3 regions of the Priestia sp. 40 genome follow, and region 2 is predicted to be linked to each of the others. Evidence: riboswitches for the same ligand, from Rfam matches in the RefSeq annotation. Region 2 holds a riboswitch; each other region holds the start of a gene.
The links. Region 2 has a riboswitch for S-adenosylmethionine ahead of ACO1DI_RS09665 (methionine ABC transporter ATP-binding protein). Riboswitches for the same ligand answer to the same signal wherever they lie in the genome.

Region 1 (10,263 bases), 1.2 Mb from region 2:
TAATGAAGAGAAAACTGCTTTAAAATCTTTGGAAGCTTATGCTGTGCAAAGTTACTCGATACCCCTAAGCGAAGCGTGCCCGTAACGGTTTCGCTCATATTACGCATGCTGTCTTTTGTTTCCTGCAGCTGCTTCCACATATTTTCCGCATAGCGAACAAGATGCTCACCTTCAGATGTAAACTCAATTCCTTTTTTCGTTTTGAAAAAAAGCGTCACGCCAAATTCTTCTTCAAGATTTTTAAGGCGGTAGCTTAAAGAAGGCTGCGATACGTAGAGCCTTTCAGCCGTTCGCGTAATGTTCTTTTCTTCATGAAGCGTTTTAATTAATATCCAATCTTTTTGATCCATCCCAATTCCCCCTTGTATTTAGATTATAAAAAAATTTTTAAAAAGACAATAAATTTTATGTATTTTACTTATGACCACCTCTATTATACGATAAATGGCAAATGAACCGGTTCTAAATAGTAAAAAAATAAAATGGTTTGATGAACGCCTCGGCGTTTGTTAGTAGGGGAGAAAGGTGATTAAGATGACGCGTATTCCTGTAACGGTTATGAGAGGTGGAACGAGTAAAGGAGTCTTTATCAATCATGAAGAAATGCCTGTGAACAAATCGGATTGGGAACCGTTTTTGCTAGATATAATGGGAAGTCCGGATCAACGTCAAATTGACGGGTTGGGCGGAGCCAATTCGCTGACAAGTAAAATTGCGATTATAAAAAAATCAGATTTAGAAGAAGCTGACGTAGATTACACGTTTGCGCAGGTTAGCATCAGCGAATCTCTCGTTGATTTTAAAGGAAACTGCGGCAATATCTCCTCAGCAGTCGGACCTTATGCAATCGAACAAGGACTTGTACAAGCTGTGGAACCGGTGACCAAAGTCCGGATTTATAATACGAATACTAAAAAAGTAATTGTAGCGGAAGTAGAAGTAGAGAACGGAAAAGTGAAAACAGAAGGATCGTGTATGATTCCTGGAGTGCCAGGTACGGGTTCACCCATTTATCTTTCGTTTGAAAACGGAGAAGGAGCCGTTACTGGAAAACTGCTTCCGACCGGGAACGCTATTGATCTTCTGCAAACATCTATCGGGCCAGTAAAAGCATCAATTGTTGATGTAGGAAATCCGCTTGTATTTGTTAAAGCAGCGGATATTGGTCTAACGGGAACAGAACTTCCGCATGAATACACGGAAAAACAGCTGAAGCTATTTGAAGAAATTCGCTCCATTGCAGCGGAAAAATCGGGGCTCGCACCTCGAGACAAAGCAACTAAACTATCACCAGCGGTTCCAAAAATGACGATTATTGCTCCTCCTATGGACCACCGCGACGGGACTGGCAGAGAAAAAGCTGCTTCTCAAATGGACGTATTAATTCGGATGATGTCGATGCAAAAACCGCATCAAACGCTTGCGATTACAGGAGCAATTTGTACAACGGCGGCGATTTATACAAAAGGCACGCTGCTGTCAGAAATGGTGCAGCTAAAAGGTGATACCGTTCGACTTGCTCATCCAATGGGAATTATGGAAACCAGCGTGGATGCAAAGGATGGACAGGTTAAAGGAATCAAAGTAGTGCGTACAGCCCGTCTTATTTTTGAAGGGTTTGTTTATACAAAGCATACGTACGATGTGTGTTTATCAAGTTAATAACGTTCTCTAAAAAAAGCTCTTTCTAGGAAACTAGAACGAGCTTTTTTATGTTAGACTGTTTTTACTGAATATTGAAAAAGTAGGTGGGAGTATGAAAAAAAGAACGTATATTGATTTAAGCCACGTCATTGAAGACGGAGTTATCACACATAAAGGCTTGCCGGCACCAATCATTTGCGACTATTTAAGCCGAGAAGAGTCTAAAAAGCTTTATGAACCAGGGACTGAATTTCAAATCGGTAAAATTGAAATGGTTACAAATACAGGTACATATATTGACGTGCCGTTTCACAGATACAAAGACGGAGCGGATTTAGCTCAAACGGCTATTGATAAAACAGCCGGGCTGGAAGGAATAGTCGTTTCGGTTGACCCGACTTTAACGGCTATTGATGAATCTCATTTTCAACATATAGACGTAAAAGGCAAAGCGGTATTAATTCATACGGGATGGGATCGCTACTGGAATACAGACGATTATTTAGAAAACCATCCATACTTAACGGAAAGCGCGGCAGCTTATTTAGTGTCTCAACAGCCCGCTCTTGTCGGAATTGATTCGATGAATATTGACGACACAAAAGGAAAAGCAAGACCAGCTCATACGCTGCTGTTAGGAGCGGACATTGTAATTGCTGAACACTTATGTCACTTAAATCAACTAACGCAGTCCTTTTTATTTTACGCCGTGCCTCCTAAAATAAAAGGAGCCGGAACGTTTCCGGTAAGAGCATTTGCGGAGGTAGAAAGAAAATGATCCAGTTACATATATATATAGAAGTGCAGGAATTTAAAAACCAAGTAGAACCGCTTTTATCAAAGAATGAAGTTCTTCATAACTTAGCGCTTGGAATTTTACACAGCTTAAATGAAAGCAGCAAACCAAATTTCATGGGTGTTATTTTAAAAGACAGTCGTGCTGCGCTTGTGTTACTGCAAACGCATCCTAAGCAAATCATCCTGTCTCAAATACAGAAGCTAACGGAGTGTGAACTAAGCGAAGCGGCAGAGCTATTACAAGAAATCGACGTACCGGGCTTAGTTGGAGAAAGGCAAACGGCTTTATATCTTTCTCAAAAACTAGCAACGCTAAAAAATCAAGAAGCTTCTTTGAAAATGGATCAGCGCATTTACCGATTAGACAAAGTAAAAAAAGCTGTGGACGCGAACGGAGTGCTGGTAAAAGCAAGGTTGGAGCACCTTCCGCTCGTGACAGAATGGATTTGGGAGTTTATGGGGACTATTGGAGAGCCTGTGTCAAAAGAACAAGCTGTCAAAACAGGCGAAGCTTTTATTAAAGCAGAACGGTTATTTTTATGGGAAGTGAACGGGAAGTATGTGTCGATTGCCAATGCTACGCGTCCAACGACTCATAACATTACAATTAACTTTGTATACACGCCGCGGGAAGAACGTAAAAAAGGCTATGCCTCAAGCTGTGTGTCCACGCTTTCTCAGCTTATGCTAGACAGCGGTTTTCAAACAACAAGTCTATACACGGACATGACAAACCCTACGTCTAACAAGATTTATATGGAGATTGGGTATGAACACGTAGCTGATTCAGCACTAGTTTTATTTCATGAAAAAAAGTAGCAGGCTGTCTGCTACTTTTTCTATGAACTAAGGTTTTGCAACTAAATTTACGTGATTTAATGTTTTGCTATCATCAAAAATAAATTCAAGATCATAGGCGCCGGCATGATACGTGTATTTCGTTTGAGTCGTACCATCACCTTTTACTTTGCCTGTAAAGTTTGGCTGACCTAATTCTTTCTTTAAGTTAGCTTGCGTGATGGACCCTAAGTTTGTTTGACGCTCTACATTCGTACCAAAATAGCGAATTTCGTTGATGACGTTATTTTGGTCATAGCCAAATGCATACCCAGGATGGCCCATTTCCGCGTGATAGTAGTCAAAGCTATTTGATGAACCTTCAGGCGGGGAACCGAACTGATCGCGAACGTCTTGACGCAGGGTTTTGCCAATTTTAAAGTCTGCTGTTAATCGTGGTACTTCACCTTTTATTGCGGCGTTATAAATTTCGTTAATGTTCTTTACAGCTGTTTGACTTTGACTGCTTGTTTCTTGAGATGTAGCTGCATGTGCTGGTGTATCAAGCTGAGCGACAGGAGCAAATCCAAAAGCCGCAATTCCTGTAATCGTTGCAGCCGCCGCCGCTTTTGATAGTCGTTGTTTCATTTTCATGATTTTTTCCTCCTATATATAACGATTTAGCAACCTCAGTCTACCTAAAAGAGAAGGTAGACCAGAATAGTCAAGGAGTCTTAGTTGAGTTGGTAACTGATATATATAATGTAACACGTCTTTTAGAATGTAAACGTCAGGTAAAGCAAAAAGCAAAAAACGATTCATTTATCATAGGTGAAAAGAGTGGTTTATATTCCTTTATTAGGTAAAAAAACGTAATATGAAGAAGGTTCTAATGCTTTATAAAAAACTGGATAATAATTGTAATTATGATACAATAAATCAAGTATTTGTTAAAAATATAATATCTATTTCTGGAGTTTTGATGTATGGAAAAAAATTTGATGAGAGGTACGCTTTTATTAACAGCGTCTTCTTTGTTAACAAAGATTTTAGGCTTTATTTATATTATTCCTTTCACAGCCTTAGTGGGAACGTCAGGTTATGCACTTTATAAGTATGCATACGGTCCATATACATTGATGCTAAGCTTGTCGACAATGGGTCTTCCGCTTGCTGTTTCTAAGTATGTATCGAAATATAACGGTCTTGGAAACTACCGTGCGGGACAAGATCTGTTAAAAGCAGGACTTCTATTAATGACGATAACGGGCATAATAGGTTTCTTAGTCCTCTATACGATGGCACCGTGGCTCGCTGAACTAGTTATTAACGGAAAAGATTCCTCAGGAAATAGTCAAAAAGACGTAGTGTACGTCATCCGAATGGTAAGCTTTGCTTTAATTATTATCCCGCCTATGAGTCTATTACGAGGCTACTTTCAAGGTAACCAGTCTATGGGACCGTCCGCGCTAAGTACAATTATTGAACAAATAGTGCGAGTGTTGTTCATTTTAGTAGGAGCATACGCTGTTATTCACCTTTTTCATAGCACAATGACAAAAGCTGTTGGAATCGGTACGTTTGGAGCGTTTATTGGAGGCGTAGGGGGAATTGGGATTCTTGGAGCGGTTTATTTGAAGCGCAAGCGGTTGATTATAAAAGAAGTGAACAGCGGAAAAAATAATAAATCCGTTCCGTTCTCTTTAATGTTCAAAGAGCTTGTGACGTACGCTGTTCCGTTTGTATTAGTTGGTTTAGCTATTCCTATCTATCAAAATATTGATACGTTTACGATTAACATGCTTTTTCAATCAATAGGATATGGACAAGCTAAGGCTGAAACGATTAACTCCGTCATTGGATTAGCGCAAATTTTGGTGATGGTGCCGGTATCGTTAGCGACTGCCTTCAGCATGTCGCTAATTCCGGGCATTACATCTTCTTTTGTGCAAAGAAATTTACGGGAAGTAAAAGGAAAGATTACAAAAACGCTGCAGCTGCTGTTGTTTTTTACTCTTCCTACTGCGGTAGGGCTTTGTTTATTGGGTAAGCCGGTATATATGATGATTTTTGGAGCGAAAAACAGTCCTGAAATCGGTGGAGTTGTTTTACAATGGTATGCGCCTGCTGCGATTCTTTTTGCTCTTTTTACCGTAACAGCCGCAATTCTCCAAGGAATTAGTCAACAAAAGAAGCTAATTTTAGGCTTGGGCTTAGGAATTGTTGTGAAGATAGTATTAAACGTACTGTTGGTTTCAAGCTTAAAAGAAATTGGACCGGTTGTCGCGACTTACGGAGGGTATGGTGTATCGGTTATATATAACTTCTATTTAATTGAAAAATCTATTTCTTACCGAGTTCAATCACTGGGACAAGCTGCGTTGACACCTGTTTTATTAGTAAGTGTGATGTCAGCCGCTGTGATTATCGGCAATTATACTTCTCACTATTTTTTAGAAAATAAGCTGTCTGCATCTTCACTTGCGATTAGCACATCTTGTATTTCAATTGCTTTAGGTGCTGCCGTGTATCTAGGACTTGGCGTAAAAACAAGTTTAGGGCAATCTGTTGTATTAAATAGAAGAAAAAGAATGTAAATGTAAAAAAGAGAAAGGTGTGTCAAAACGATTTTTACTAACCGTAGCGGCTGGAGGATGTATCATAATTTTCGGCGCGCTGCTGCTATTAAATTGGGAAAGAGTGTTTGGCGATTACCGTCCGATTCAAACAGCAACAGCTGTATTCAAGTTAGAGGTGGGAAGTCAAGGTGTAGCAGAGACTACGGATTCAGATGATGCTCTTCACTATATGGTGAAAAAAGGACATTTAGATGAATATATTCAACTGATGAATGAAAAAGGCTATGTGTTAAAAGAAAAAGATATTGATCATAACCGACTTGTTTTTAACGATGGGGAAGAGGATGAGCAAATTTACTACAAGCGCTTTGCAAGGAAGTATACGATGATTGATGGAGAAGGGTAAAGGCCTTCACTTAGAATTACTACATACTAAAATCATTAAAAGAAAACACCACCTTGCGAATAAAAGGTGGTGTTTTTTTGTTAGATTATCTCATCTTAGTTTTGCTCTTGCTACCCCTGTTACGACCATGCTCGTAATAAAAATAACTACGATTCCAATGTTGGTCGGGGTATCAAAAAATATTTTTGAAACGGCTAAAGCGATAATAAGCCCAATGGCTATGCCAGATAATTCTTTCATTAATTTCAACATTAACACCTCTTACCAATATCGCTAAGGAAAAGTCTAACATTATTGGTAAAGTGGTTTCAATTAATAACACATTAACCGAAGAAGCATAATAAAATTTATTTGCTACCGCTAAATCCTTTCGACAGTCAACAAATTCAGTATAAGCGCTTTGTGAAGAAGTATAGAATGATTCAAGAAATGAGGTAAAGGTTTTAACTTCTATTTTAGTAGACTAAAACCATATAATCCTATCTGTTTTTAAAGTTTTTTTGTATGAAAAAGAAAAATAATATTGACAATTATTAAAAAACTATTAATATTGACTATATTACATAAAACAAATAGCTATTGTTTTCCTTATCAAGAGAGGTGGAGGGACTGGCCCTGTGAAACCCGGCAACCGCTGTCTATGACAGAATGGTGCCAAATCCTTAAGAACAGTATGTTCTTGAAGATGAGGAAGAGACGTTTGGTTAACGAGCTCTTCCTTTATATAAAGGAAGAGCTTTTTTATATTATAGGGGGAGTAAGTTAAATGAAGAGATTTCTTATTTTAGCAGTTGCGCTTGTACTACTCGTAACTGGCTGTCAGTCAAAAAGCACAAAAAGCAGTGGAAGTGAAGAGAAAGGAAAGAAGCGAATTGCTCTTGTTTTGCCTGAAAAGATTGGAGTTAACCCGTTTTTTCAGCAAATGGATGAGGGAGCAAAACGCGCTGGGAAGAAGTATAACATTGATGTAAAGACAATTGAATCTACAGATCAAGCAGCCATTGAAAGTAATTTGCGTGCTGCCGTAGCAGAAAATTATGACTTGATTATTACATCTTCTTTTGAATCCGAAGATGCGTTGAAAAAAGTAGCTCAAGAAAATCCGCAGCGTCAATTTGCGATTATTGATACAGTGGTTGATTTACCAAATGTAAGAAGCGTTGTATTCCGTGAACAAGAAGCTTCATATTTATTAGGAGCAGCCGCAGGATTGATTACGAAAACGAATAAAGTAGGAATGGTTGCAGCTGATGATATTCCATTATTAAAAAAATGGACGGTAAGCTTTAAAGAAGGATTACAATCAACAAATCCCAAAGCAGAGTTTCTAGTAAATTATGTGGGAAGTTTCTCTGATCCAGCTAAAGCAAAAGAACTTGCTATTTTACAGGCTTCAAAAGGTGCTGATTTTATCGCTGGAGCATCAGCTGTAGGCGACTTGGGTGTATTTGAAGCAGCAAAAGAAAAAGGTTTTTATACGGCAGGCCAAGATATTGACCGTACGGAAGTAGATCCTGAGCATATCATTTTATCGCAGTTAAAAGGATCTGATGCGGCTGCTTATGAAACGGTAGAAGCACTCGCAAATGACAAATTTAAATCGGGCGTAGTGACATACGGCTTAAAAGAAAAAGGTGTTGGGTTAACGTATGTGACTCAAGACAGCAAGACACCTCTTAATGACTTTGTAGGACAAGATGTAATTGATCAATTAAAAGAAATTAAAGATTCGATTATTGATGGAAAAACAGTGGTAAAAGATCCGTTAGCAAAGTGAGTTGAGAAGAGAAGTCGAGTAAGGCTGGCTTCTCTTTCTTATTTTTGAAAAAAACCTAAAGGGAAAGGAGCAATGAATGGAATGAGTGAGCTGTTGCAGTTAACGAATTTGACGAAGAAATACGGTTCATTTTTAGCAAACGATAACGTGTCTCTTACGCTGAAAAAAGGGGAGGTTCACGCGCTGGTCGGAGAAAACGGTGCTGGTAAAACAACGTTGATGAGGATGCTTTACGGAATGGAAAAGCCGAGTTCAGGAAGTGTTCAGCTGCACGGGAAATCTGTTTTGTTTTCATCTCCTGCGGATGCGATTAAAAACGGAATAGGCATGGTGCATCAGCATTTTATGGTTTTTCCTCATTTTTCAGTGGCTGAAAATATTGTCTTGGGGCATGAGCCAAAGAAAGGTCTCTTTTTCAACAGAAAGCAGGCGAAAGCAGATGTACAGCAATTAACCCAAACTTATCAAATTTCAGTGGATGTTCATAAAAAAGTAAAGCATTGCTCAATTGGGGAACAGCAAAAGATTGAAATTTTAAAAGTGCTGTATCAAGGAGCAGAAATTATTATTTTAGACGAGCCTACCGCAGTTCTTACTCCTCATGAAGTAAAGGAACTATTAAAAACAATCCGGTTTTTGGCTTCTCAAGGAAAAAGCATCATTATTATTACACATAAGCTGCAAGAAGTGATGGAAGTAGCGGACCGAATTACAGTTCTTCGAAATGGTAAAGTAGCCGGCGTCACAAGTAAAGAAGATACCAATGCTCACCATTTAGCGAGACTAATGGTAGGGAGAGAATTAAAAGAGCGTCCTGCAAGAGTGCCATCACAAAGCACTTCTCATTTAAGCGTACAAAATCTCTTTTTAAAAGGAAAAGGACAAAAAAACGTGTTGCAAAATGTGTCTCTTCACGTTTCTGCAGGCGAAATTGTCGGTATTGCAGGGGTTTCAGGAAATGGGCAGTCAGAGCTGCTTCAAGCAATTGCTGGATTAGTAGAAACAGACACCGGAAGTATCAAACTTGGAGATGAAGATCTTACAGGGCGATCTGTGCGTGAAAGAAGAGAGGCAGGAATTGCTCATATTCCAGAAGACCGCTATATGTGGGGAGCCTCTAAAGACGATACGATCGAGGAAAATGCGCTGATGGGCTATCAGTATAAAGCTTCTTACTCGAAGATGGGCTGGCTGAAAAGAAAGATATTCAAGTCGAGCGTGGAGGAATGGATAAATGAATTTTCGATTAAAGCCACTTCATCTAAGCAAAAAGCAGGAGAACTGTCTGGGGGAAATCTGCAAAAATTAATTGTTGCAAGAGAGCTTGGCCAAAACACCTCTTTTCTACTTGCTGCCGAACCAACGCGAGGAGTGGATATTGGGGCAATGGAACGTATTCATGATGCCTTGATTCAAAAAAGGAATAATGGCTCTGCTATTTTACTTGTATCGTCTGAGCTGTCGGAGATTATCTCACTATCAGATCGAATTTTAGTGATGTACGAAGGCAGTATTGTCGGAGAGCTTACAAGAGAAGAAGCGACGGAAGAGAAACTAAGCATATTAATGGCAGGAGGAACGGTAGAAGGTGATACAGTTGCAGAAACTTCTTAAATCATTAATCCAACCGATTATTGCGGTCATTTTTGGCTTAGCGATAGGAGGCATTATTATCTTCTTAACAGGTGGTTCGGTTTTCCAAACATATACAGAGCTCTGGAATGGAGCGTTTGGTAATTTTTATTTCTTCACCACTACACTGGCTCGCGCTACGCCTATTCTGTTAATTGCGTTAGGTGTGGGATTTGCTTTTAGAGCAGGTGTGTTTAATTTAGGGGGAGAAGGACAAATGGTCGTTGGAGCGATTAGTGCAGCGATTGTTGCTTATTACCTGCCGGCTCCAGGGATAGTCAAGCTGATAGCAGCCATTGCCGCTGCTGTTGTGGCAGGAGGTTTGCTTTCCGTTTTAGCAGGATGGATGGAAGCCGCGTTTAAAATTCAGCTTGTCATTTCGACCCTTTTATTAAATTATATCGCTGTTTTATTTGCAAGTTATTTAGCAGGTCACCCTTTTCAAGATAAAACAGGCTCAGCTGCTCTCGCTCAGACGCCTATGATTGAGCAATCAGCATGGCTTGGAAAAGTGTTTCAAGGAATGCCTCTTCATGTCGGATTTATCATTGCTCTAGTGGGTGCGCTGCTGCTATGGACGGTGCTTCGCTACTCTGTGTTTGGCTATGAAGTAAACGCATCCGGGAAAAATCCGTTGTTCGGAGCGTATG
Region 2 (10,263 bases):
TGCTGCGCTTACGCCTGCTGACGATGGATCCTTCTTTAATTTGCTCACAAAATCACCTCCTGTGTATTAAGATAACCAAACACATTAAAAATAGTTAGAGATAATATTGTGAATATATTGCGAAAATTTAAAAAATGTTTTATAGTAAAAACAGAGATTAACAGTGACTCTCTTTTTTTACGCATAAAATGAATGACCATTCATTCAATATATTAAAGGGGATGTGGGGATAATTATGAACATAAAAAAAGCCGCCGTTTTAGGTTCAGGAGTTATGGGATCTGGAATTGCAGCTCATTTAGCGAATGTAGGAATTCCAACGCTTTTGCTAGACGTGGTTCCAACTTCATTAACAGCAGACGAGGAAAAAAAACAGCTAACGCTTGAAGATAGGCAAGTGAGAAATTGGTTGAGTACAACTGCTCTAGCTAAATTAACGAAGCAAAAACCAGCGCCTTTAACGTCTAAGTCGTCACTATCGTTAATTACGCCAGGAAATCTTGAAGATCATTTACAGCAGTTAAGCGACTGTGATTGGATTATTGAAGTAGTAGTCGAACGTCTTGAGATTAAACAGCAGTTGTTTGAAAAAATTGACAGTGTAAGAAAAAAAGGAAGTATCGTAAGTTCAAATACTTCGGGAATATCGATCCACGAAATGGCTAAAGGACGCTCAGAAGATTTTAAAGCGCATTTTTTAGGAACGCACTTTTTTAATCCACCGCGTTATTTAAAGTTATTAGAAATCATTCCAACTCATGACACAAAACCAGAAATTGTTGAATATATGAAAACGTTTGGTGAAGATGTATTAGGTAAAGGAGTAGTTATTGCAAAAGATACGCCTAACTTCATCGCCAACCGTATCGGTACGTACGGTTTACTTGTGACCGTTCAAGAAATGTTAAAAGGTAATTACAGTGTGGGAGAAGTTGACTCTGTGACAGGCCCTTTAATTGGAAGACCAAAAAGCGCAACGTTTCGAACGTTAGACGTAGTGGGACTAGACACATTTATTCATGTGGCCAACAATGTATTTGACAAAGTGGAAGGCAAAGAAAAAGAAGTGTTTGATGTGCCTTTATTTATGAAACAAATGCAGGAAAATGGCTGGCTGGGAAGCAAGTCGGGGCAAGGCTTCTTTTTAAAGAAAGGCAAGGAAATTTTAGAACTTGATCCTAATACACTTCAATACGTCGAGAGAAAGAAGTTAAAAACAGCTTCTACCGAATTAAGCAAGCAGGCAAAAGGGCTGAAAAATAAAATGAAAGCGCTTATATATTCTGATGATCGTGCTGGACAGCTTCTTTGGAATGTGATCAGTCCCGTTCTTGTATATGCAGCACAGTTAAAAAATGAAATAGCCGACGATATCGTGGCCATTGATCAAGCTATGAAGTGGGGATTTGGCTGGAAAATGGGTCCTTTTGAAACGTGGGATGCAATTGGTTTAGAAAAGTCAATGGAGAAGATGGAGCAGTCTGGTTTAGCAGTTCCGCAGTGGATAAAACAAATGCAAGAAAATGGATTTACAAGCTTTTATAAAGAAATGGAAGGTCAAACGCTTTACTACGAAGATGATGAGTATAAAGCGGTAAAAGAAAATAAAAAGGTAATTCATCTGTCATCTTTACGTTCTCAAAATAATGTCATTTTAGAAAACAGCGGAGCGAGTTTAATTGATTTAGGAGATGATGTGGCGTGCCTGCAGTTTACATCTCCTAACAATGCGATTGGGCTAGATATTATCAGCTTATTAAATCAGTCTCTTGAAGAAGTGAACAAGAATTATAAGGGGCTGGTCATAGGAAACCAAGGCAAAAATTTCTGCGTTGGCGCTAACTTAGCTATGATTTTGATGGAAGCACAAGATGACAATTATTTTGAAGTTGAGCTTGTCATTAAACAATTTCAACAGGCAATGATGAAGGTGAAATACAATGAAAAGCCGGTTGTTGCAGCTCCATTTGCGATGACTCTTGGAGGCGGAGCAGAAATTTGCTTACCGTCAGCTAAAATCCAAGCTTCTGCTGAAACTTACATGGGCCTTGTAGAAGTAGGAGTCGGGTTAATTCCTGGCGGAGGAGGTAACAAGGAGCTTTATATCAAACAGCTAAATGGTTTACCGAACGGTGTAACGCTTGATCTTCAGCAAATTGCTAATAAAACATTTGAAACCATTGCTACTGCAAAAGTATCCACTTCTGCTGCTGAAGCTAGACAGCTAAACTTTTTAAATCGCTATGATGCTATCAGCGTAAACGGAGATCACTTGCTGAATGATGCGAAGAACTCAGTCCTTGCTTTACATGACACGGGCTATAAACCACCTGTAAGAACTAAGATTCCTGTGGTTGGAGAAACAGGATATGCAACGTTGCTGCTAGGAGCTCAATCCATGAAATATTCAGGATATATATCAGAACATGATTATAAAATTGCTAGTAAGTTAGCATTTGTGTTAGCCGGAGGACGTGTAGCGTTTGGTTCGGAAGTTGATGAAGAGTATTTGCTGGACTTAGAGAGAGAAGCATTTTTAAGCCTTGTTGGAGAAGTAAAGTCTCAAGAACGTATGCAGCACATGTTAGTTAAAGGAAAACCACTGCGTAATTAAGGGGGAGAAAAAATGAGAGAAGCAGTTATTGTAGCAGGTGCTAGGACACCGGTCGGAAAAGCAAAAAAAGGTTCACTGGCAAGTGTTAGACCTGATGATTTGGGAGCTATCGCGGTTAAAGAAACTCTTCGACGAGCAGGCGGATACGAAGGGCCAATTGATGATTTAATTATTGGTTGTGCGATGCCTGAAGCGGAACAAGGTTTGAATATGGCTCGAAATATTGGCGCTCTTGCGGGTTTGCCTTATACGGTGCCAGCAATAACGATTAATCGTTATTGTTCATCAGGTTTGCAAAGTATTGCCTACGGTGCAGAACGAATTATGCTAGGGCAAGCCAAAGCAGTGTTAGCTGGAGGAGCAGAATCAATGAGTTTTGTTCCGATGTTTGGAAACGTAGCACGTCCGAATGTTCAGCTGGTTGAAAATGCGCCGGAATATTATATGGGCATGGGACATACAGCAGAACAAGTGGCGATGAAATACGGCATTTCACGTGAAGACCAGGATGCATTTGCTGTACGCAGCCATCAAAAAGCAGCAAAAGCACTTCAAGAAGGGAAGTTTAACGACGAAATTGTTCCCGTGGAAGTGACGCTTCGAAAAATCGATGAAAACAATAAGCTCCGTGAACAAAAGCTGATGTTCTCTCAAGATGAAGGAGTTCGTCCCGGCACAACTGCGGATGTATTAGGAAAACTTCGTCCAGCCTTTTCGATTAAAGGATCCGTAACAGCTGGAAACTCTTCGCAGACAAGTGACGGAGCTGCATCCGTTTTTCTAATGGATAAAGAACAAGCTGAAGCAGAAGGCTTGAAGCCTTTGCTTAAGTTTCGCTCATTTGCAGTTGGAGGAGTTCCGCCTGAAGTAATGGGAATTGGCCCGGTAGCTGCCATCCCTAAAGCTCTTAAGCTAGCAGGGCTGGAGCTTTCTGATATTGGATTGTTTGAATTAAATGAAGCATTTGCTTCTCAAGCACTTGGCGTTATTCGTGAATTAAATATTAATGAAGATAAAGTAAATGTAAACGGAGGCGCTATTGCCTTAGGTCATCCATTAGGCTGTACTGGAGCTAAGCTGACTCTTAGCTTAATGCACGAAATGCAGCGTCGAAATGAGCAGTTTGGAATTGTCACCATGTGTATTGGCGGAGGAATGGGAGCTGCTGGTGTATTTGAATTGTTAGCATAATCATTTTAAAGGGGGATATGAACATGTCAAATAAAACAAAACAAATGATTAAAGGTGGAAGTTTTTTAATTGAAGAAGGCGATGCAAGCCGCGTCTACACGCCAGAGGATTATACATCTGAACAAAAGATGATTGCCAAGACGACAGATGAATTTGTAGAAAATGAAGTCCTTCCACAAGTGGAATATTTAGAAAAGCATGAGTTTGACCGTTCTGTAAAGCTATTAAAACAAGCTGGTGAATTAGGGTTGCTTGGTGCAGATGTACCGGAAGAATACGGTGGGCTTGGTTTAGATAAGATTACCTCGGCTTTAATTGCTGAAAAAATGTCTCGAGCAGGCGGATTTTCCATCACTCATGGTGCTCATGTAGGAATTGGATCATTGCCAATCGTCTTATTTGGAACAGAAGAGCAAAAACAAGCATATTTACCTGCTTTAGCGGTAGGGGAAAAAATAGCAGCATATGCGTTAACAGAACCTGGTTCTGGTTCCGATGCCCTCGGTGCTCGCACAACAGCTCGCCTTAACGCAGAAGGCACACACTATGTGTTAAATGGAGAAAAGCAGTGGATTACGAATGCCGGATTTGCTGATGTGTTCGTCGTGTACGCGAAAATTGACGGCGATAAATTTTCTGCTTTTATCGTTGAACGCGAATTTCCAGGTGTTTCGGTTGGACCGGAAGAGAAGAAAATGGGAATCAAAAGCTCATCAACCAGAACGTTGATTCTTGAAGATGCGCTTGTCCCAAAAGAGAACGTGTTAGGTGAAATTGGAAAAGGCCATGTGATTGCCTTTAACATTTTAAATATTGGACGCTATAAGCTTGGAGTTGGAGCAGTTGGAGCAGGGAAACGTGCGTTAGAAATTACGTCTCAATATGTTAACCAGCGTCAGCAGTTTAAAACGCCAATCGCTAGATTCTCATTAACGCAAGAAAAGTTAGCCACAATGGCTTCTAAATTGTATGCAACTGAAAGCTCTGTTTACCGTACGGTAGGACTTTTTGAAGACCATATGGGCCAGCTTTCCGAAGAACAGCAAAAAGACGGAAAGCAAATTGCCGCTTCCATTGCTGAATATGCCATTGAATGCTCATTAAATAAAGTGTTTGCAACGGAATCTCTTGACTATATCGTAGATGAAGGGGTGCAGCTTCACGGAGGCTATGGTTTTATGAGTGAGTATGAAATCGAGCGCCTGTATCGTGATTCCCGCATTAACCGTATTTTTGAAGGAACAAATGAAATTAATCGTCTCTTAGTACCAGGCACATATTTACGCAAAGCGCTAAAAGGAGAGCTTCCGCTGCTTCAAAAAGCACAAACGCTTCAAGAAGAATTGATGATGCTTATGCCGCAGGAAGTAGGGAATGAGCCGTTAGATCAAGAAAAAATGCTTGTGCAAAATGGGAAGAAAATTGCGCTCTTGCTTTTAGGTCTAGCTGCACAGAAATACGGTAAAGAATTAGAGAAAGAACAAGAAATTCTCGTTAATATTTCCGATATGATTAGTAACGTATATGCAATGGAATCCACTGTTTTACGTACTGAAAAAGCCATTTCCAAAACAGGAGTAGATCAAAACAGCTTAAAAGTAAAATATACGCAAGTATTCTGCCAAGAAGCATTTAATCGAATCGAAGCAGATGCAAAAGAAACGTTAATTGGCGTTGAACAAGGTGATACGCTTAGAGTTATGCTTTCGTCTCTTCGTAAGTTAACTCGCTATACACCAATTAATGTAATTAGCGTAAAGCGCGAGATTGCAAAAACACTTCTAGAAGTAGAGAAGTTCACAGTTTAAGAAAAAAGGAGCTCGTTTTACGAGCTCCTTTTTGTTTAAGAAGCCTCTATCTAGGTAAATGATAAAGGATGTGTTAAAATACGAAAAAAGCTTAAAATAAAGGGTGGTTGACGAAATGTCATTGTTTTTTTATTCATATCCAAAGTGTGGCACGTGCCGAAAAGCAAAGAAGTGGCTGGATGATAATGGAGTAGCGTATGAAGAAATTCATATTGTAGAAAACCCGCCAACAAAAGAGCAGCTGCAGTCTTATTATCAGAACAGCGGTTTAGAATTAAAAAAATTCTTTAATACAAGCGGTAAAAAATATCGCGAATTAGGACTGAAAGATAAAGTAAGCAGTGCGAGTGAAGATGAACTTCTATCGATTCTTGCATCAGATGGCATGTTAATTAAGCGTCCGCTGCTAACAGATGGACAAAAAGTAACGCTTGGTTTCAAAGAAGAGCAGTTTGAGAACGTGTGGAAGTAAGTTTTCAAATAGAAAATTTTTACCTTTTACGTTACACTGTTAATAGGAAGTTATTTTAGGTTGTAGAAAGTGTTCTCCACGTTGAAGGCGCTTTTTATATAAACAAATTACGATACATATTTTGGAGGGATTAAGATGAGTACACCAAAAGATTTGCGTTATTCTGAAGAGCATGAATGGGTAAAAACAGAAGGAGACGTTGTCCGCGTAGGTATTACACATTTCGCTCAGGCTGAGCTTGGAGACATCGTATTCGTTGAACTGCCAGAAGTAGGAGCAACAGTAGAAGCTGACGAGCCGTTTGGTAGCGTTGAATCAGTAAAAACAGTTTCTGAGCTTTATGCACCAATTAGCGGTGAAGTTGTAGCAGTAAACGACAACTTAGGCGATAGCCCTGAACTTGTTAATGAATCTCCATACGAAGAAGCATGGATGATTACAATCAAACCATCTGATGCTTCTCAAGTAGACAAGCTGATGACAGCAGAGCAATACGAAGAAATGACAAACGAAGGATAATACTCCTCCATAAATTGTCTTTATGAAAAGTTTTTGACTGGACACTCTATTAGTAAACAAGCTAAAGGAGTGTCTTTTTATGTTTGAAAAACAAAAAATGGACGTTACAGATCGCGTTACAGCTAAATTTCATGACGGCGGTATGAAATTATATGTTGATAAGCAGCCAATTGGTGAAGTTAGTTATGGGACAAGCGGCAATGAATACCGCTTTGAAGAAGGATATTCGCAAGAAAATAATAAGTTCTATCAATATGCGGACGTACAAAAACAAGGTGAAACGCAAAAATATACAGACTGCGACGAAGAAGCAGGATGGTGCTAAACAGTGGCAACTGCCGCTGTTTTTCTTGTTTTATGGAAATAATATGGCCTAAACTGCCTTTTAAAAGAGTTCTTTCTTGCAAATTTCTTTTAAAAAACAGGTGAACTGTGATACATTAACGAATATTGTATAGCATAAAGAAATGATGTTACTATACAACTGACGATTACGGGTGATGAAAATGGGGCTAATTGAAATTGAAAAAGTAATTATTGTCGAAGGAAAATCAGATAAAAAGCGTATTCAAGATATCATTCGAGAACCAATTGAAATTATTTGTACAAACGGTACGATTAGTTTATCAAAGCTGGATGAAATTATTGACTGTACGTTTAACAAAGAGGTATACATACTCGTTGACTCTGATGATTCAGGGAATAAGCTGAGAAAACAATTTAAACGAGAGCTTCCGGAAGCAGAGCATTTATATATTGATAAAATGTACCGAGAAGTTGCTGCCGCCCCTAGACATCACATAGCAACAGTATTACTGAGTGCCAATATCGATGTTAATGCAGAATTTTTAACATAAAAGGAATGAGCAACATGCAAGAATGGAGCGAAAAACAGCTTGATGATCAGTTAAAAGAAGGAGAAAGAGCCTTTATCTTTTTCCATACGCCTTTTTGCGGAACGTGTCAGCTGGCAAAAAAAATGTTAACCGTGGCAGAAGCGATGCTGCCGGATGTAACCATCGGAATGAGCAATTTAAATTATATGCCTTCAAAAGCAGAGTTATTTTCCATTGAAAGTGTACCTTGTTTGATTGAAGTGAAAAATGGCGAAATGATAAAAAAACTTTATGCGTTTCATTCCATCGAGCACGTGCTTGAAGAACTTCGATAATCAAACGTTTGTTTAAAATGAAGAAATGGAAAGAGAGCGAACCGTTGGGGCTGTTGAAATCTTGGGATATTATCCCAAGGGTAAAATCTGTTGACAGCCTATCTGACACATGCTAAAATCACACTCATGAATGTTCATAAATGAATGAATATTTCCCAAAAACAAAATAATTGTTGCGAACTCTTATCAAGAGAGGTGGAGGGACTGAGCCCTGTGAAACCCGGCAACCGTCAGACTAACTGAAATGGTGCCAATTCCTGCAAAGCTATGCGCTTTGAAAGATGAGAGAAAGGATTAAATATCGAGCCTTTCTGTCATGCGCAGAGAGGCTTTTTTGATGGGGAAAAATGTTTTACGGCTTTTTCATTCTATAGGGCAACCTAACATAATCAAGTTTTTACTAAAGAAGGTGAAGAAATATGATTACATTAACAGACGTTACAAAAATTTATCAGGCTAAAAGCGGTCGAGTAACAGCTGTTGATAATGTGAATCTAACCGTTAACCAAGGTGAAATTTACGGAATTATTGGTTATAGCGGAGCGGGGAAAAGTTCTTTGATTCGCTTGCTAAACGGATTAGAAACACCAACGACAGGAACGGTCGAAGTAGCAGGTAATGATATTGGAAAAATTAAAGGCGGAAAACTCAGAAAAGCTAGACAAGAAATTAGTATGGTATTTCAGCACTTTAATATCTTGTGGTCACGTACGGTACGAGAAAATATTGCCTTTCCGTTAGAAATAGCAGGGATTTCAAAAGAAAAAAGAATGAAACGAGTAGACGAACTTATTAAGCTGGTCGGGCTTGAAGGGCGTGAAGATGCTTATCCATCACAGCTTAGCGGCGGACAAAAGCAGCGTGTTGGGATTGCTCGAGCGCTAGCGAACAATCCAAAAGTATTGCTTTGTGATGAAGCAACATCAGCGCTTGATCCCCAAACGACAGATTCCATTTTAGATCTGTTAGTAGATATTAATGAAAAGCTTGGGTTAACCATTGTATTGATTACTCATGAAATGCACGTCATTCGTAAAATTTGTCATCGAGTAGCCGTTATGGAAAATGGGGCAGTAGTAGAAGAAGGACAAGTGCTAGAAGTATTCAGAAAACCTAAGCAGCCGATTACAAAACGATTCGTTCAACAGATTTCTGAACCAGAGGAAACGTTTGAAACGATTGAACAAGTAAAAGAGCTGTATCCAAGCGGGCAAATTATTCAGCTGACGTTTGTTGGCGGAAAAGCAGAGCAACCGCTCATTACAACGATTTTAAAACAGTTTGATGTAACGATTAATATTTTGCAAGGAAAGATTTCTCATACACAAACAGGTTCATACGGGACGTTGTTCGTTCATTTAGACGGAGAATTAACAGAAGTTGAAAAAGTCATTGCATACATTCATGAGCAGCAGGTAGAAGTGGAGGTAATGACGAATGCTTGAGAAACTATTTCCAAACGTTATTTTAGATGATTTTATTCAAGCGACAAATGAAACACTATATATGACGGCTATTTCAGTTATAGCCACGTTTGTTCTAGGTATTTTATTGGGGTTGCTTTTATTTTTAACGTCCAAAGGACAGCTTTGGCAAAACAAACCTTTATATGCCATTGTGTCAGCAGTTGTAAATATTTTTCGTTCCATTCCATTCATTATTTTAATTGTTTTACTGATTCCATTTACCAAAGCGTTGGTAGGAAGTATTTTAGGCGCTAACGCAGCGTTACCGGCTTTAATTGTTGGAGCAGCACCATTCTATGCGCGTCTTGTAGAAATTGGTCTGCGTGAAATTGATAAAGGTGTTATTGAAGCTGCTAAATCAATGGGAGCCACAACAAGCACTATTATCTTTAAAGTGCTGTTACCTGAATCGCTGCCAGCTTTGATTTCCGGTTTGACAGTAACAACCATTGCGTTAGTCGGTTATACGGCAATGGCGGGTGTGATTGGAGCTGGAGGTCTTGGAAACCTTGCATATTTAGAAGGATTCCAGCGCAGTCATAATGACGTAACGCTAGCCGCTACGATCTTAATTTTGATTATTGTATTTATTATCCAACTTATTGGAGATGCGATTACTGCAAAAATTGATAAAAGATAAAGGGAGGACTATTTATTATGAAGAAATGGCTTTCAGCTTTAGCATTAACATCTGCGCTAGTAGTAGGATTAGCTGCATGTGGATCTAACAATGGATCGAAAGATGAAAAGAAAATTGTCGTGGGTGCATCTAATACGCCTCATGCTGAAATTTTAGAACAAGCAAAACCGATTTTAGAAAAACAAGGAATTGACTTAGAAATTAAAAAATTCCAAGATTACATCTTACCGAACACAGCTCTTGCAAACAATGAAATTGATGCAAACTATTTCCAGCACGTTCCTTATATGAATTCAGTGCTAAAAGATCATAAAGGTGAAAAAGGGTATGATTTTGTAAGTGCCGGTGCCATTCACATTGAACCAATTGGTATCTACTCTAA
Region 3 (10,263 bases), 1.0 Mb from region 2:
GCGGATACATCGAACCAAAGCTAGTTTTTCCTGTGATCAGTGATGTTCATATTAAGGAAACAGGAACGCTTGATTTGCGTACTTTTCAACATGCATTAACGCAATTAAATGAACAGGCACCGAAACAAGATGCATTTGTAGTAGTAGGAGATTTGGCTGATACCGGCGCGTTGAAAGAATACGACCGCTTTTTTTCTATTTATAATCAAAATAAACAGCCGCAGGCCGTATCTCTTTTTACAATTGGCAACCATGAATACCGGGACAGCGTAACCAATCAGCAAGCGCAGCAGCGTTTTTTATCTAAAACCAAAATGAAGTCTCTTTACTTTCATCAAGTGATAAAAGGATATCATTTTATCATGCTTGGAACAGAAAGCCGTCTGACCGCTGGTGATTATTCAATCAAACAAATTAACTGGCTTGCTGAACAGTTGAAGATAGCAAAGCGAGACGATCCTAAAAAACCGATTTTTGTCTTTATTCATCAGCCTATTAACAATACACTGTACGGGAAAAACAGGTGGGGGATAGAAGTGAATGAACAGCTTCTTTACAATACGTTAAAACCTTATCCGCAAGTCATTACGTTTTCTGGTCATACCCACCATCCGTTGGACGACCCTCGTACTATTTTTCAAAGAGATTTTACCTCTCTTGCAACGTCTTCTGTTCGGTATATATGGCCTGGTGCTGGATATTTACAAGGTGAACTTCCTCCTGGCTACCGAGATGTGAGTCAAGGTCTTCTTGTAGAGGTTTATAATCAAAAAGTAGTCGTTAAAAGGCGAGATTTTCACGCAAATAAGTGGACGGGAGAAGCGTGGGAAATTGACATACCTGCAGATACAAAAAAATTTCACTACACGAATGAGCGAGATTTAGTAAAACCGATTTTTCTTCCAAGCTCTACTATTTCTGTTATACAAGAAAAAGCTTCAGCAAATCAGCTTTATATCCAGTTTACGCAAGCGGTGGATAATCTGATGGTTCATTCTTATCGCATTACCGTCAAAAATAAAGAAACTGGAAAAGTGGTCAAAACATATAATGCATTTTCTCAATATTACAGCGATCCTGTTCCGGATGTTTTAAGTCTTCCGTTATCAGGTTTGCAGCCTCATACTGCGTATCAAATAGAAGTAGCGGCAGTGGATGCGTTTGATAATCAAAGCGATCAAAAATTAATGATTGAAGGCTCTACTAAATAGCTAAAAGAATCCTGATTTTTATTGATTCTTTTAGCTTTTTTTCATCTGTTTTTAATGTTATTTTCATTAGATTTTTAAGTGGAGTTGCTACACTTAAACTGTATTTAAAGTCATAATATGTAATTTTTGTGAAAGTATCAAAATCAAAAGGAGTTTATATGAAAGGATCTTTTGTACGTTTTTTAGTAGTGGGACTGGTCAATACAGCAGTAGGTCTTTCCATTATGTATGTACTGCTTCATATGTTTCATCAATACTGGGCAGCAACGTTTATCGGAAACGCAGCGGGAGCAGTCGTCAGCTACGTGTTAAATCGAATATTTACGTTTAAAAGCGGAGTTCATTTATCCAAAAGCATACTGCGGTTTATTTTGGTTATTGGCATTTGCTACGGCTTGTCTTACTATATTGGACTGCAGTTCTCCAGCTGGTTATTGCATCAACTTCCTGCTGCTGTGCGTCCGTTCAAAAAAGACGTCGGTATATTAATTGGAACAGGTCTGTATACGCTTTTAAATTATACGGGTCAAAAATACTTTGTATTTAATGAAAAAAAAGAAGCGGTCGTCATGCACGATTAGCTTTTAGTAATTATGAAATGGAAATAGGTGTTAACAGATGAAGAAAGAAACAGCTATGAATAAAGAAAAAACATTGCTTATTATCGCGTTCCTTTTGCTGCTTGCGTATGTATCCCCTATGTTTTTGCTCGGGGAAAATTCACATATACGCGTGCATGATAATTTAGACTCAAATATTACATGGTATAAAGTTCTGCATCGAAGCGGAGAGCTGTTTGGCTCCAGTCATGCCGTATTACCTCAAATTATTAACGGATTGCCGAGGAATACGTTTGGAACAGAATTTAGCGGTATTCAGTGGCTGTATGGCTTATTTCCTACCATGCTTGCGTACAGCCTCAGCCAAACGATTACGCGCGTATTTGCTTTAATTGGAATGTATTTATTATTAAAAAAGCATTTTATTAAAAGCGAGGATGCTTATGCGATTCGAGTGCTTGTATCGCTTGCTTTTGCACTTACGCCATTTTGGCCTTCGGGCATGCTGAGTACACTAGGACAGCCGCTGGCACTGTGGGCGTTTTTAACCATTCGAAGCCGCGAAGGAACATGGAAGGAATGGTTTACACTTTTACTGCTTCCGTTTTACGCGAGCTTTGTGCTCGGATTTTTCTTCTTTTTAGCGGCGATGGGGCTGCTATGGCTAAGAGACGTAGTGAAAAAACGAGCGTGGAATATTCCTTTTTTAAGCAGTATTGCAGCGATGACCGCTGTCTTTCTGCTCATTGAATACCGACTTGTTGATTCGCTTTTATTTCCGGAGGCCCCGACGAGTCGAAATGAATTTTTAAGCTCCACTCTAAGCTTTGGGCATTCCGTTCGCCTTGCTTTAAAGAACTATACGCTCGGGCATACGCATGTAATGACGCTTCATACCTTTGTCATTTTACCGCTTTCTTTTGTCGTATTGTGGTTTGTTGCTCGAAATCGCAAGGAAAAGCTTGAAAAAACGTTTTTGCAGTTATTTATTCTTAATCTACTACTGTCGATTTGGTATGCGTTTTGGTTTTATAAAGGATGGGAGCCGCTAAAAGAAAAATTTCAGCTTTTAAATACGTTTAACTTTGCTAGATTTCATTTTTTACGCCCGCTCATTATTTATTTGATGTTTGCCGTTGGCGGCTATGTTTTGTGGAAAAGGGGCAAGGCGTGGAAAAAGTTTGTGTGGGTGTGTTTGATTTTACAGCTGCTTGTGTTATTTATAGCGAATCCTGAACTTTACTATCGCTACAATCACGAGCCGTCAGTCAAAGAATTTTATGCTGTTCATCAATTTGATGAAATCAGCAGGTATATCGGAAAACCTAAATCATCTTATCGCGTAGCGAGCATAGGGCTTCATCCATCTATTGCTCAGTATAACGGCTTTTATACGCTAGATACGTATAACAACTTCTATCCGTTAACATATAAACATGAGTTTCGCAAAATCATTGCCAAAGAGCTTGATAAAAATAAAAAGTTAGAAAGCTACTATGATCACTGGGGGAACCGCTGCTATGTGTTTGTTAGCGAGCTAGGGAAAAAATATGATTACCGAAAAGACTCAACGAAAAAAATCTGTCATTTGCAGCTTAATATCAGCCAATTTAAAAAAATGGGCGGTCGCTATATTTTTTCAGCTGTTCCAATCGAAAATGCTGAAAGTGACGGTTTGCACTTTTTAAAAGCATTTAACGATAAACAGTCCGCTTGGAAAGTGTATGTATATGAAGCAAAGTAAGGGGGCAATAACATGAACAGACCTATTTTAACGATTGTTGTTCCATGTTACAACGAAGAAGAAGTATTCACAGAGACATCTTTTCAATTAACTACTGTAGTAAAAGAATTGATAAATGAACGTCTCGTATCAAGTGAAAGTACCATTTTATTTGTAGACGATGGAAGCAAAGACAGCACGTGGTCGCTTATTGAAAAAGAAAGCTGCAGTAATTTATTTGTAAAAGGGTTAAAGCTAGCGCGAAATGTAGGACATCAAAATGCTTTGCTCGCAGGACTAGAAGCAGCCCATAAGCAATCTGACTGCGTCATTTCCATTGACGCAGATTTGCAAGATGATATCAACGTCATTCGTACTTTTGTAGAGAAGTATTGGCTTGGGTATGAAGTTGTATATGGTGTTCGAGACAGTAGAGAAACCGATACATTTTTTAAACGAACTACGGCAGTAGGATTTTACCGTTTTATGAATAAGCTAGGAATTCAGCTCGTTCAAAATCACGCCGACTTTCGTCTCATGAGCAAACGTGCTCTTGGTGAACTTATGAAATATAAAGAAGGAAACGTCTTTTTACGAGGCCTTGTACCATTAGTAGGATTTCGTTCCGCGGAAGTCACATATGACCGCAAAGAACGGACGGCGGGCGAATCAAAATATCCCCTAAAGAAAATGCTCGCTTTTGCATTCGACGGGATTACATCTTTTAGCGTAGCGCCAATACGCTTATTAACGCTGCTTGGAGGAGCTTCTTTTCTCTTTAGCATTGCGTTTGGTATTTATGCGCTGATTCAAAAATATTTAGATCATACGCAAATTGGCTGGACGTCTCTTATTTTATCGATTTGGCTTGTAGGCGGCTTGCAGCTAATGGGAATGGGTCTTGTCGGAGAATATATTGGCAAGATTTTTAACGAAGTGAAACAGCGTCCTAAATATGCGATTGAAAGAGATTTATATACAAAACACTCATTAGACAAACAAAAAGATTTGCTTATGCATTAACAAGAAGCTTCTCCTAAATGGAGAGGCTTTTTTTGTTAAAGCGTTTATCATAATTTTTAAGTGAATAGGAGATGCTACTACTAAAATTTCTAAGGAGATTAAAATCTATGAAAAGACTATTTTATACAGTCAGCACTTTTTGTTTTGTTTGGCTTGCTTTTGCAAACATTCATGTCAGCGCTCTTTCGATTGAGAAGCTTCCAATGAAGAAATCATCTGAACAATGGTCGGTTGAACTGACAAAAGCGAGCATGACGGGAGATAATCAGCTAAAGTGGAAAAATAACGTCTATCATACATATGGATTAACCGTTGCAAACATTGGAAAAGACGTAGAGCGCGTGCAGGTCCAAGCTTTTCGGCACGAAGGAAAAAATAAGGCGAAATACAGCTTGTTTTCTCCTATTGAAAGGTCTAACTTAAGCAAAAGCGGTCAGCGTTTTCGCTATGCGAATTTTGCTGTTCCTGGAAAAGCGGCAGGTTTAGACATTATGATTAACTGGACGGACGAACAAGGCAATCATCAAGAACATTTTGAATTTAAATAAAAGTCTTCGCTTAGGCGAAGACTTTTTTTGCAGGAATTTATCCTCGCATGTGGAAAACGAACACAAAAGGAGAGATCGTGATGATTGCAAAAGCTACTGAAGAAGAAATACAGGAAATTCGGACGAAATCTGCTGATGCGCTGTTTGAAGGAACAATGAAGCAGTTTCATCCGTCAGCTGAACGCGTAAATGAATTAGTTGGTAATGCCCTTGAAAAAGGCTGTTATTATTTAGTTTCGAGACAAGAAAATAAACTCGCAGGCTGGGTTCTTATCGGCCCATCCGCCGACTTCTTTTCAAAAGAAGAAATTGGCTTTATCTACGAATTATATGTTGTACCGGAATACCGCGGGCAAGGTCTAGCCAAGCCGTTAATGCAAAAAGCAATCAATGAATTGTCTATCAAAGCATATCCTGAAATCAGACTCAGCGTTCATGCTGGGAATTTTGCACAGCATGTGTATCGTGAACTTGGATTTGTAGATAAACAAATATCAATGAGCCTGCAGGTGGTAAAACGTCCGTAACGTTAGTGAATGTCAGCGAGTCCATAAAACATAAGATGTTATACATGCGATGAGGTTCGGTAATGAAAGTAAAAGTAAATAAGTAGCCCAAACAGCGCCTTTATCTAGTACTTCAACGGCTCCTCCACCTGTATTGTCTGAGGAGGGGGGATCTTCAAGCGCGTTCATAATCAGAGCCGCCGCTGCTAAAATAATCCCTCCAATGCTTCCGGTTGTTTTGACAATTGCAACGTGGAAAGTAGATGAAAAGGCAATGCTAAGAAGCAGCAGCAAGCTTCCCAAAAAGGCAGATAACATATATCGTTTCATGTGCTCACCATCCTTTATAAAATCATACCATATTTTACTTCTTTTTTCTTTTTATTGAAAAGCTATTGACGTAACCTATAAAACATATTAGAATAGTCAGAAATAATTTAAAAGCGAAATATTCTTATCTAGAGAGGTGGAGGGACTGGCCCTTTGAAGCCTCAGCAACCACAATTATTGAATGGTGCTAATTCCAGCATAGCCTAGCTCTGACAGATAAGAAGAGGAATCTTTTTCTATGATGAAACCCTCTTCTTAGGAAGAAACATTTCGTATAGAAAAGGTGATGACATTGAATAATAAACAAACGGCTTTATGCATTGACGATTATTTAGATCTATACTTATTAGCAAAAGAAATAAAAGACGAAACGTGGCAGCAGGAAATCTTAGCCGCGCTAAAAACGCAGCAAAGTCGTTCATTTGAAGAAAAACAATCCGCCCTCGTTCAAGAGATATGGGAAGATTTTAAACAGTTAAATGAAGATATTTCTTTTACGTATCGCTTGATTCAAGAAGAGCCAACTAACGAACAATTTCAGGCTAAATTAAGGAAATTAAGAGAACGGCGGATCACGCTGAGCCGTGAGTTATATTTAGCTAAAAAACAGTATGTTGAACACACGCAATAAAAAGATCCGCTTGATAAACAAGCGGTTTTTTTGCATGAAAATGTTAGAATCGTTATATTTCGGGTAGTGAATAGATAAGAAAAGCAAAGGAGGGATAACAGTGGCACAAGGTGTATTATGTGAAGTGAATGAGTGTATGTATTGGAAGTCCGGAAATAAATGCAGTGCAGAGTCCATTTACGTTGTGAGTCCTGAAAGTAGTCACCATGTTTCTGAAACGGAAGAACCTGGCTGTAAAACTTTTGAACCCGCGAGATAAATGCTAGTTTTTATAAAAAAGCATAAAATGAACGATGCGCTGACGGAGTTGAGTCGGCGTTTTTCTATTTCTTAAAAATACTATTACTTAGGTGCAATAATAAATACATAGTAAAAATGCAGTGTCTGCATCTAATTGTGCGTTTAAACAAAATGATAAGATAATTTTTTCGTTTTTCGACAAAAGAAAAGTGAGAGAAAGGTGATAGAATACAAATATATAGCCTAGCTGACTTTTAGCACAAACTTATATGAAAGCGCTAACAAAAGGCTGTATTCATCTCGTTTTGACAGATTGGAAAAAGGGGAGACGTTTATGCAGGGGAAAACTCAGGGGAAAGAATTGAAACGCGGGTTAGAAGAAAGACATGTGACGCTGATGTCCTTAGGAGCAGCCATAGGGGTAGGGCTGTTTCTTGGATCTGCATCTGCTATTAAATTAGCAGGACCAGGAATATTATTGGCGTACGGATTTAGCGGAATGATTATGTTTTTTATTATGAGAGCACTTGGAGAAATGGCGATTCAAAAACCTGTTGCAGGTTCATTCAGCAAGTACGCACGCGACTATTTAGGGCCGCTTGCTGGTTATTTAACAGGTTGGAACTACTGGTTTTTATGGGTTGTAACATGTATGGCTGAAATTACAGCCGTTGGTATTTATATGGGGTATTGGTATCCGGATGTACCAAACTGGATTTGGGCGTTATCGGCGCTTGTCATCATGACAACGGTTAACTTCTTAGCTGTTAAGGCATATGGTGAACTGGAATTTTGGTTTGCACTTATTAAAATTTTAGCGATTGTGTTAATGATTGCCGTTGGATTATTAATGATTGTGTTTGGAATCGGCAACGGCGGCGTTGCGACTGGTATCAAAAACTTGTGGGACAACGGCGGACTGTTCCCGAACGGATTCAAAGGTATTTTGCTGTCGCTGCAAATGGTTATGTTTGCGTATTTAGGAATTGAAATGATCGGCGTTACCGCAGGAGAAGTGAAAAATCCGGAAAAATCTTTAGCAAGAGCGATCGATTCTGTCTTTTGGCGTATTCTTATTTTCTACGTCGGTGCATTATTTGTCATTATGTCAATTTATCCTTGGCAAGAAATTGGTTCGCAGGGAAGTCCATTTGTATTAACGTTTGAAAAAATCGGCATTCCAGCGGCGGCCGGCATTATTAACTTTGTCGTGTTAACAGCAGCTCTTTCTTCTTGTAACAGCGGTATTTTTAGTACAGGCCGTATGCTGTTTAACTTAGCAGAGCACGGAGAAGCGCCAAAAGGATACAGCCAGCTTACAAAAGGCGGCGTACCGGGAAAAGCAGTTTTAGCATCAGCGGGTGCGCTATTAGTAGGAGTAGCGTTAAACTACATTGTGCCTGCCAAAGTATTTACGTGGGTAACAAGCATTGCAACATTCGGTGCGATTTGGACATGGGGAATTATCTTACTTTCTCAAATCAAGTATCGCAAAACGCTAAAAACAGGTGAAGAGGCAAAGCTGAAATATAAAATGCCTTTATTTCCGTTAACGTCTTATGTGTCACTTGCATTCTTAGCGCTGGTTGTTGTTCTTATGGCGTACAATCCAGATACAAGAATTGCAGTTGTCATCGGACCATTATGGTTTATCGGTCTTATTATCGCGTACTACGCAAAAGGATTCCACAAACGAAGTCAGAGTTCAGCTGGGACTGAGCAAAAGCTAGTGAAATAAACGAAGAGACCTCTTTCTTGGAAAGAGGTCTCTTTTCATTAGTTTATGTGCGAATGCTTAGTTTCGAGTTATGGATATATAAATGTAGAAAGTATTCTATTTATTCTGTACTATTTAGCTATGAAAGAGAACTCATGAGTTATTGAATGACAGCCAAAATAACGGCTAGTATTACGCTTCTTAAAGCCAAATAGGACGTCGAAAAGTCGGGAGAGAATATGGAGAAATGATTGAAACATTTAGTGAAAAAGATATAAAAGGTTTGCTGCTGCTATCGCAGCTAGAAAAATGGGATTATAGTGAAGCGGATTTACATACAATTTTTTCATCTGGAAACGTATTTGGGCATAGAAATGAGAAAGGTGACATTGTATCAAGCGTAGCAGTAGTTTTATATGAAAATCAGTCAGCTTTTATAGGAATGGTAATTGTGAGAAAAGATTACCGAAAACAAGGGTTAGCCGGGCAGCTCATGAAGCACTGTTTGCAAATTCTTTCCCCTGAGGTGAATGCCTACTTAATTGCAACAAAAGAAGGTGAGCACTTATATAAAAAAGCAGGGTTTAAAACCGTGGACTATGTAAGTAAATATATAAGCAATGAATACATACCAAGAGCATTTAAAGCTTCAGGGTTTTATACACGATCCTTAACGAGAAGGGACTTCAAAGAGGTTGTAAAGCTTGATGAAGCAGCATTTGGAGATAATAGAAAGCTATTTTTAAAAAGTAGAATTCAGCAAGCTGAAAAAGCAGTTGTCTTACAAAACGAACAAAATAAAATGACGGGTTATGGTTTAGCGGTTCGTACCCCGAGCAATATCGTGATTGGTCCCGTAGTTGCTCCACACGCTGAAGCAGCAATGCTAGTCATTGATGAACTAGCGAAGAATTACAAAGAAAAGCTGAGAATTGACCTGTCTTCTCATGAGGAAACGTTAAAGAAACTTGTGGAAAAACACGGATTTCAGCTTCAAAATAAGCCTCCTGTTATGGCGTATGGCGTCAATCCCCTATCTGCTAGACAGGGCAATCTTTTTGCTATAGCAGCTCAGGCGTTTGGATAAAAAGAAAGGAGAAGCTCCTTTCTTTGCGTCTACCGAATTCTTTCAATCTTAAACCCATTATCAATTTGATGAAAACCGACTTTTGGATAGTAGTTCATAGCAGAAGGAGCGGAAAGTAATATCAGCGCGGTTTCTTCACCGATTTCTGATTGAACGTGTTTGAGGAGCTGTGTGCCGATTCCTTGATTTTGATAATCTTTTACGACAGCTAAATCCGATAAATAGCAGCAGTAGCTAAAATCTGTTAACGCTCTGGCTATACCAATGAGTTCGCTGTCGCTCCAAGCGGTAACAGTAAGAGAAGCGTGATCAAGCATTCTTTGAATCCGATCAAGATCTTGTGCAGGACGTTTAATACCTGAATGTACAAACACTTCAGCGGCTTGTTCCGCACGGATTGAAACGTTGGTTTTATACGTGATAGTCATTGCGTCATCTCCTTGATTTATAAGATATAGTCCAGTATATGAATAACCTGAACTGAGAGTAAGTGTCAGAAACAGCAAATTTAATAGTATCAGTTAGAAAGGAAAGACCACTATGTTAGAGTTAATGCCTTTGCTTGATAAAAGAAAAGCAGATCCCTTGTACATGCAGCTTTATACTTACATAAAGAAACAAATTCAAAAAGGTACCATTCAGCCTCATGAAAAACTGCCTTCCAAACGAAAGCTAGCTCTTCATTTA

Region 1: linked by a shared signal. The riboswitch ahead of ACO1DI_RS03520 (BMP family lipoprotein) and the one ahead of ACO1DI_RS09665 (methionine ABC transporter ATP-binding protein) in region 2 are both predicted to bind S-adenosylmethionine.
Region 3: linked by a shared signal. The riboswitch ahead of ACO1DI_RS04435 (hypothetical protein) and the one ahead of ACO1DI_RS09665 (methionine ABC transporter ATP-binding protein) in region 2 are both predicted to bind S-adenosylmethionine.

The regions. Positions count from the first base shown of each region.
Region 1 is NZ_JBMPZA010000005.1:472,762-483,024, reverse strand. Features, by position in the region: gene ACO1DI_RS03560 (LysR family transcriptional regulator) at 1-350, opposite strand, end outside; gene ACO1DI_RS03555 (2-methylaconitate cis-trans isomerase PrpF family protein) at 535-1,662, shown strand; gene ACO1DI_RS03550 (cyclase family protein) at 1,757-2,422, shown strand; gene ACO1DI_RS03545 (GNAT family N-acetyltransferase) at 2,419-3,261, shown strand; gene ACO1DI_RS03540 (YjgB family protein) at 3,289-3,873, opposite strand; gene ACO1DI_RS03535 (putative polysaccharide biosynthesis protein) at 4,206-5,816, shown strand; gene ACO1DI_RS03530 (hypothetical protein) at 5,836-6,204, shown strand; gene ACO1DI_RS03525 (hypothetical protein) at 6,295-6,456, opposite strand; SAM riboswitch class I at 6,790-6,896, shown strand; gene ACO1DI_RS03520 (BMP family lipoprotein) at 6,971-7,981, shown strand; gene ACO1DI_RS03515 (ABC transporter ATP-binding protein) at 8,063-9,595, shown strand; gene ACO1DI_RS03510 (ABC transporter permease) at 9,570-10,263, shown strand, end outside.
Region 2 is NZ_JBMPZA010000005.1:1,641,528-1,651,790, reverse strand. Features, by position in the region: gene ACO1DI_RS09710 (YuzL family protein) at 1-48, opposite strand, end outside; gene ACO1DI_RS09705 (3-hydroxyacyl-CoA dehydrogenase NAD-binding domain-containing protein) at 233-2,614, shown strand; gene ACO1DI_RS09700 (acetyl-CoA C-acetyltransferase) at 2,627-3,805, shown strand; gene ACO1DI_RS09695 (acyl-CoA dehydrogenase family protein) at 3,829-5,613, shown strand; gene ACO1DI_RS09690 (arsenate reductase family protein) at 5,729-6,085, shown strand; gene gcvH (glycine cleavage system protein GcvH) at 6,221-6,604, shown strand; gene ACO1DI_RS09680 (YusG family protein) at 6,684-6,929, shown strand; gene ACO1DI_RS09675 (toprim domain-containing protein) at 7,111-7,461, shown strand; gene ACO1DI_RS09670 (thioredoxin family protein) at 7,476-7,775, shown strand; SAM riboswitch class I at 7,956-8,063, shown strand; gene ACO1DI_RS09665 (methionine ABC transporter ATP-binding protein) at 8,195-9,220, shown strand; gene ACO1DI_RS09660 (methionine ABC transporter permease) at 9,213-9,881, shown strand; gene ACO1DI_RS09655 (MetQ/NlpA family ABC transporter substrate-binding protein) at 9,899-10,263, shown strand, end outside.
Region 3 is NZ_JBMPZA010000005.1:641,581-651,843, reverse strand. Features, by position in the region: gene ACO1DI_RS04470 (metallophosphoesterase) at 1-1,211, shown strand, start outside; gene ACO1DI_RS04465 (GtrA family protein) at 1,370-1,792, shown strand; gene ACO1DI_RS04460 (DUF6044 family protein) at 1,830-3,515, shown strand; gene ACO1DI_RS04455 (glycosyltransferase family 2 protein) at 3,528-4,517, shown strand; gene ACO1DI_RS04450 (hypothetical protein) at 4,625-5,065, shown strand; gene ACO1DI_RS04445 (GNAT family N-acetyltransferase) at 5,146-5,592, shown strand; gene ACO1DI_RS04440 (hypothetical protein) at 5,605-5,901, opposite strand; SAM riboswitch class I at 6,023-6,124, shown strand; gene ACO1DI_RS04435 (hypothetical protein) at 6,194-6,532, shown strand; gene ACO1DI_RS04430 (DUF1540 domain-containing protein) at 6,633-6,791, shown strand; gene alaP (alanine permease AlaP) at 7,107-8,510, shown strand; gene ACO1DI_RS04420 (GNAT family N-acetyltransferase) at 8,737-9,576, shown strand; gene ACO1DI_RS04415 (GNAT family N-acetyltransferase) at 9,606-10,004, opposite strand; gene ACO1DI_RS04410 (PLP-dependent aminotransferase family protein) at 10,117-10,263, shown strand, end outside.